Regions from separate parts of the Pseudarthrobacter sp. NIBRBAC000502770 genome, predicted to be linked through region 1. Evidence: predicted binding sites of a transcription regulator. Region 1 holds the regulator's gene; each other region holds the start of a gene.
What was found. The regulator Rex, encoded in region 1, represses fermentation and respiration genes when NADH is low (regulators of the CRP and FNR family bind a similar motif). The targets are predictions, from matches to a motif close to CTTGTGAANNNNTTCACAAG.

Region 2: NIBR502770_RS09270 (glyceraldehyde-3-phosphate dehydrogenase) is a predicted target of Rex. The motif match lies at 1,026-1,045, and genes of this name have one in related genera.
Region 3: araB (ribulokinase) is a predicted target of Rex. The motif match lies at 810-829, and genes of this name have one in related genera.

What each region holds. Positions count from the first base shown of each region.
Region 1 covers NZ_CP041198.1:3,010,507-3,012,767, forward strand. The annotation lists gene NIBR502770_RS14495 (hypothetical protein) at 30-812, shown strand; gene NIBR502770_RS14500 (redox-sensing transcriptional repressor Rex) at 882-1,586, opposite strand; gene NIBR502770_RS14505 (glutaredoxin family protein) at 1,597-1,851, opposite strand; gene NIBR502770_RS14510 (HAD family phosphatase) at 1,930-2,261, shown strand, end outside.
Region 2 covers NZ_CP041198.1:1,928,349-1,930,609, reverse strand. The annotation lists RNA gene rnpB (RNase P RNA component class A) at 24-411, shown strand; gene NIBR502770_RS09275 (TspO/MBR family protein) at 456-989, shown strand; gene NIBR502770_RS09270 (glyceraldehyde-3-phosphate dehydrogenase) at 1,261-2,261, shown strand, end outside.
Region 3 covers NZ_CP041198.1:236,185-238,445, forward strand. The annotation lists gene chvE (multiple monosaccharide ABC transporter substrate-binding protein) at 1-703, opposite strand, end outside; gene araB (ribulokinase) at 972-2,261, shown strand, end outside.

The sequences.
Region 1 (2,261 bases):
CTGGATCCCGACCTGCAGAAGGAACGCCCATGAGTACTCCTCCCGTCCCGCCTCCCGCGCCCCAAGACCCCTATTCCGGCAATGACCAGTCCGGCAGCCAGCAGCCCGGACCCGAGCAGCCGCGCTACGGCCAAAACGCGCCCCAGTACGGCCAGAACGCACCGCAGTACGGCCAGAACCAGCCCCAATACGGCTCGCAGCCCCCGGCAGCACCGCAGTACGGCCAGAATGCGCCGCAGTACGGTTCCCCATATGGCCAGAATGCTCCCCAGTACGGGCAGTCGCCCTATGGCCAGTCCCCGTACGGCCAATACCCCTCGGAGCAGCCCCAGCCGGCGGGAAGCAACGGCATCCCGCAACTGGTGAACATCTCGTTCTGGCTGCTGATCGCGTCCGCGGTGATCTTTGTCGTTTCCGTGCTCGCCGGCCTCACCCAGCTCGATGACCCACAGTTCCGTCAGGCTTTTGAGCAGCAGGTGAAAGCCAGCGGAGCGGCCGTTACGTATGACGACATCAAGAGCGTCATCGCCGGCACGCTGGTGGTCTTCGCGATCATCGGCGTCGCGCTCTACCTGCTGGTGGCATTCTTTGTCCGCAAGGGCAAAAACTGGGCACGCATCCTCGGAACCGTGTTTGCAGCGCTCTCCGTTTTGGGCCTGTTCGGGGTCCCCACCTTCGGAACGCTCGGGACGGTCCTGGGCATCGCCGCCATTGTCCTGCTCTACCTCCCGGCCGCTGCCCCGTACTTCCGGAAACAGCAGCCGTTCGCCAACCCCTATTCCGGCGGCTTCGGCAACCCTTACGGGCGGTAACGCCTACGGCAGAACGCAGCGGTGGCCCGGGATGTCCAGCATCCCGGGCCACCGCTTTTAAACCTGGGCTCAGGCCGGCTGTCCCGGCGCCTGCGCCCGTTGGGCGTGATAGGCCAGGATCTGGAGCTCGGTGGCCATGTCCACTTTGCGGAGGTTCACTCCTTCAGGGACCTGCAGCATGACGGGAGCGAAGCTGAGCACGCTGTGCACACCGGCCGCCACCACCCGGTCGCAGATGCCCTGGGCCACCGCGGCGGGAAGTGCCAGCACCACCATGTTGGCCCCGGTGCGGTGGAGGACGGTCTCGAGGTCTGCCACGTCGCTGACCCGCAGCCATCCCACCTCGTTGCCCACCACCATCTGGTCCGCGTCGAAAATGGCCACCACGTCGAAGCCCCGCGATTCGAAGCCGCCGTAGCGCGCCAGTGCTTTGCCCAGGTTTCCGGCTCCGACGATGGCCACTTTCCAGTCATGGGTCAGCCCCAGGGCCGCAGCGATGTGGCGGCTCAGGTACTGCACCTCATAGCCCACTCCCCTGGTCCCGTAGGACCCCACATGGGACAGGTCCTTGCGCAGCGTGGAGGAACTGACGCCGGAGGCTTCCGCGAGCGATTCCGACGAAACACGCTCAACCCCCTCGGCCAGCAGCGTATTCAGGGCACGCAGGTATAGCGTCAACCGGGCCACGGCGGCGGGAGGAATCTGCTTGGCCGGTGAGCCCGCGACATCCGGCACGTCCGGCACAGGCTGGGGGGTTGAATCCAAGGACGTCATTCGCATCCCCCTACTTGGCCATGGCGCGCCGCAGGACGCGTTCCAGCCGGGCTTCGTCGATTTTCCAAAAGTCGCGCTGCACCCCGTCCACCAGGACCACGGGAATCTCTTCTGCGTAGCGCTCGCGCAGTTCGGGCTGGTTGTCCACCAGCTCTTCGCGCCATTCAAGGCCCAACGCGGAAGTGACCCGGCCGACGGCGTCGCGCGCCTCTTCGCAGAGGTGGCACTCAGCTTTGGTGACCAGGACGACGCGGGGGGTAGCCATGGCTTAACGGTATCGCCGTTCGCGCCGTGCAGTTGACGCCGACCGCGCCGGCCATGTGGATTGACTAGACTCAAGTCCATGCCCGAGGAGAAATACGTTGCCGTCGTTACACGGCCGGTTGCTGCCCCGCAGCCCGGTGAGGCGGCGTTTTTCGACGTGGACAATACCTTGATGCGCGGTGCCAGCCTCTTCCATGTGGCCCGCAAGATGCACCAGCGGGGGGCGTTTACGCTCACTGAGGCTGCCGGGTTCGCGTGGAAGCAGTTCAAGTTCGTGGCGCGCGGGGAAAACATCGACGACGTCCATGCGGTCCGCGATTCGGCCCTGACACTCGCTGCCGGCATCACGGTTGACGACATCAAGGCGCTGGGCGAAGAGGTCTACGACGAGATGATCGCGTCGCGGATCTG
Region 2 (2,261 bases), 1.1 Mb from region 1:
GCGCCGGTAGACTGGGAGCCGGATGGGACAGCCAGACGGCCGCGCGCCACGCAAGTGGCTCGAGGAACGTCCGGGCTCCGCAGGGCAGGGTGGTGGGTAACACCCACTCGGGGTAACCCGCAGGCCAGTGCCACAGAAAACAGACCGCCTGCTTTTCCGGCCCCGGCCGGGGAGGGCAGGTAAGGGTGAAACGGTGGTGTAAGAGACCACCAGCTTCCCGGGTGACCGGGAAGGCTAGGTAAACCCCACCCGGAGCAAGGCCAGACAGGACACGTTCGAGGGCTGCCCGCCCGAGTGTCCGGGTAGGCCGCTGGAGGGTGCCGGCAACGGTACTCGTAGATGGATGGCCGTCGCTCCCTCGCCGGCAACGGCAGGGGAGAACAGAACCCGGCGTATCGGCTGTCCCATCCATAAACCGCGTTTGACCACGCGCGATGCGTCAGGGATCCTGAACCGTGCCCGCAATTCCTGAAACCCGTCCCGCACCCGCAGCGGGCGTTCCCGGCATCCGTTCACAAGGCCTGGCGCTCGCCGGATTCCTGGCCCTTTCGGCGCTGGCCTGGCTGCTCTCCTCGGTCCCGATCATCCTCAACTCCGGCGGCTGGTACGCAGGCTCCGTGAAAGCGCCGTGGATGCCGCCGTCGTGGATGTTCCGAGGCACGTGGATGCTGCTGTATGCGGGCGTGGCCACCGCGGCGTGGCTGGTCTGGCGCAAAGGCCGCCTTGCCGGCGGCACCCGCTCCTGGTACGTAGCCCAGTTGCTTCTCAACGCCGCCTGGCCCGTGACCTTCTTCGCCCTGTACCCAGCGCTAGGAGCCGTGGCCCTGTGGGCGGCCTTTGCAGTCATCTGTGCCCTGGCCGCAACCCTCGCGTTCCTGATCCTGAGGTTCGGCCCGGTGGACGCCACCGCCGGCTGCCTGGTGCTGCCGTACTTCTCGTGGCTGGTTTACTGCGCCAGCCTGAACCTGTACTCAGCCATCCACAACTGAGGCGCCCGTCACGGTATCCTTCCGGCGCCGTCCCGCCATGTGAGTGATTTCACGCAGCGCGGGCGTGTTCCCTGGACCGCGCCAAATTAGAATGGATCCCGGACGCAGGAGTTCTACCGCCGAAAATTGCGTCCGCAACCGGCGGTTTTTCTTTGCACGCGATCCAGGTGCCTGGGGGCCATCCCTGCAGGTGCCGGTGCCCCTGGACATCATCAGGTGGCCTACATCCGTGTACGAAGACGTACACGGCTGAACCGAGGAAGGTATTTCTGTGAGCCAGACGTCTGATTCTTGTCTTGATACGTGGATGGGCCGGGAGGCCCTCGCCGAGGCCATGATCCCCGTGATCGGCAGGCTGTACCGCGAAAACAACGTGGTGACCAGCATCCACGGCCGGAGCCTGATCAACAAGTCCACCATGAACATCCTCAAGGCGCACCGCTTTGCGCGCCGGATGAGCAAGGACGAACTGCTCCTGGAGGACACGGCGCCCCTGCTGAACACGCTGGCCGGACTCGAGCTCGGTGCCGCCGCGATCGACATCGCCCGGCTGAACCAAAAATTCAAGGAAGAGGGCAACGGCGCCACCCTTGAGGAATTCCTCCGCGCAGAACTCGCCGAGATCGTGGGCAAGCGGGGCGGCGATGACCGCACCAGCACCGACGTCGTCCTCTACGGCTTTGGCCGGATCGGCCGTCTCCTTGCACGCCTCCTCATCGAAAAGGCAGGCGGTGGCCACGGCCTGCGCCTGCGCGCCATCGTGGTGCGGCGCGGCTCCGACAACGACCTCTCCAAGCGCGCCAGCCTGCTGCGCCGCGACTCCGTCCACGGCTCCTTCGAAGGCACCATCCGCGTGGACGAAGCCGCCAACACCATCACGGCCAACGGCGTCCAGATCCAGGTCATCTACTCGAACGACCCCGCCACGATCGACTACACCGCCTACGGGATCAGCAACGCCCTGGTAGTCGACAACACCGGCCGCTGGCGCGACGCCGAGGGCCTGTCCCAGCACCTGCAAAGCAAGGGCGTGGCCCGCGTCCTGCTGACCGCACCGGGCAAGGGTGAACTGAAGAACATCGTCCACGGCATCAACCACAGCGACATCACGGACTCGGACAAGATCGTATCCGCGGCATCCTGCACCACCAATGCCATCACCCCGGTCCTGAAGGCCATCAACGACAAGTTCGGCGTGGTGCACGGCCACGTCGAAACCGTCCACTCCTTCACCAACGACCAGAACCTGATCGACAACTTCCACAAGGGCGA
Region 3 (2,261 bases), 1.6 Mb from region 1:
TCTGGGCCACGGGGGCCTGCCAGCGAAGAATGGCGGCCTGTTCGAACTTGGTCTGGCCGCTGGGGACCTTCAGGGTGCCGGCGTCCATGTACGGCTTGAGGGTGTCCATGGCGCCGGTCCAGAAGAAGTTGGCGTTGTTGTCGTCGGGGCTGCCGGCGAAGAGCTCAATGTTGAACGGGCCCTTGCCGTCGACCTTCTTGCCGCTGGCATCAACGAGGCCGAGGCCGGTCAACAGCGAAGTGGCCTGCTGGACGCCCACGGTGTAGTTGTCGAACGTGGTGTAGTAGTCGACGTTCGGCGTGCCGTTGATGAGGCGGTCGTATGCGATCACTTTGACGTTCTGCTCCTTGGCCTTGGCCAGGACGTCGGTCAGGGTGGTGCCGTCAATGGCGGCAATGATCAGGGCCTTGGCGCCCTTGGTCAGCATGTTCTCGATCTGCGAGACCTGGGTGGGGATGTCGTCATTGGCGAACTGGAGGTCTGTCTTGTAGCCGAGGTCCTTCAGGGACTTTTCCACGTTGGCGCCGTCGGCGATCCACCGTTCGGAAGTCTGCGTCGGCATCGAGATGCCTACCAGTGAATCGCTGGGCTTCGCGGCACCGCTGGATTCGCTGGCCCCGCCGCGGGAGCCACAACCGGTGGCGCCCACCGTCAGGGCGACGACGAGGGCCACCGCGCCCATCAGTTTCTTGATTCTCACCATTTTCTCCTTCCGCGGCAGCACTGCCACGAAGCGTTGGTGGACCAGGCAGCACCTATGCTCCCTGGTCCTGGCCACATTGTTGATGTGTCGGTTCAATATAGACTGATTTGTGAACGCTAACAAGAGTGTCCAGCGGGAATCCCCGAAAACTTTCCAGCTCATTGACTTCCGGTTTGTTAGCGTTCACACTAGCTGCAGCACGTAGCTCCACCCTGACCCCTACAAACCCGGTAATGAGGCCCATGCCTCCCGGACGGAGGCAACCCCCATGCCAGATGCGCTGACCACGTCCAGCTCCGAGCCCAGCCATGACCACTGCGTCATCGGCGTGGATTACGGAACCCTTTCAGGCCGCGCCGTGGTGGTGCGCGTCCGCGACGGCGCGGAACTGGGCAGCGCCGTCCATGAGTATGCCCACGCGGTGGTCACCGGCGTCCTGCCCCGGGATACAGCGGGCGACGACGGCGCCCGGCTTCCCGGGGAGTGGGCACTTCAGGTGCCCAACGACTACCGGGACGTCCTGCGTACCGCCGTCCCCGCCGCCGCGGCCGACGCCGGGATCGACCCGGCCGCCGTCGTCGGTATTGCCACCGACTTCACCGCCTGCACCATGGTGCCGGTCACGGCCGACGGCACACCCCTGAACGAACTGCCCGGCTTCGCGAACCGTCCGCACGCCTATGTAAAGCTCTGGCGCCACCATGCTGCGCAGGGCCAGGCCGACCGGATCAACCGGCTCGCCGCCGAACGCGGCGAAGACTGGCTTCCCCGCTACGGAGGACTGATCTCCTCCGAATGGGAGTTCGCCAAGGGACTGCAGCTGCTGGAGGAGGATCCGGAGGCCTACGCCGCCATGGACCACTGGGTGGAGGCGGCGGACTGGATCGTCTGGCAGCTCTGCGGCCGGTATGTCCGCAACGCCTGCACTGCCGGTTATAAGGGCATCTACCAGGACGGCCGGTATCCGTCCGAAGAGTTCCTGGCCGCCCTCAACCCTGACTTCAAGGATTTTGTCAGCTCCAAGCTGGAGCACACCATCGGCCGGCTGGGTGATGCCGCCGGCACCCTGACGGCGGAGGCCGCCGCCTGGACCGGGCTGCCGGAGGGCATCGCGGTGGCCGTGGGAAACGTTGACGCGCACGTCACCGCCCCGGCCGCGAAGGCCGTGGAGCCCGGCCAGCTGGTGGCGATCATGGGCACCTCCACCTGCCACGTCATGAACGGCAGCGAACTGCGGGAAGTGCCGGGCATGTGCGGCGCCGTGGACGGTGGAATCGTTCCGGGCCTGTGGGGCTACGAGGCAGGACAGTCTGGGGTGGGGGACATCTTTGGCTGGTTCACCAGGCACGGCGTCCCGCCCGAATACCACCAGGCCGCCAAGGACGCCGGGCTGGGGATCCACGAGTACCTGACCGAACTGGCTTCCCGCCAGGCCATCGGGGAGCACGGCCTGATCGCGCTCGACTGGCATTCGGGAAACCGCTCGGTCCTGGTGGATCACGAGCTATCCGGCATGGTGGTGGGCCAAACCCTGGCCACCAGGCCCGAGGACACCTAC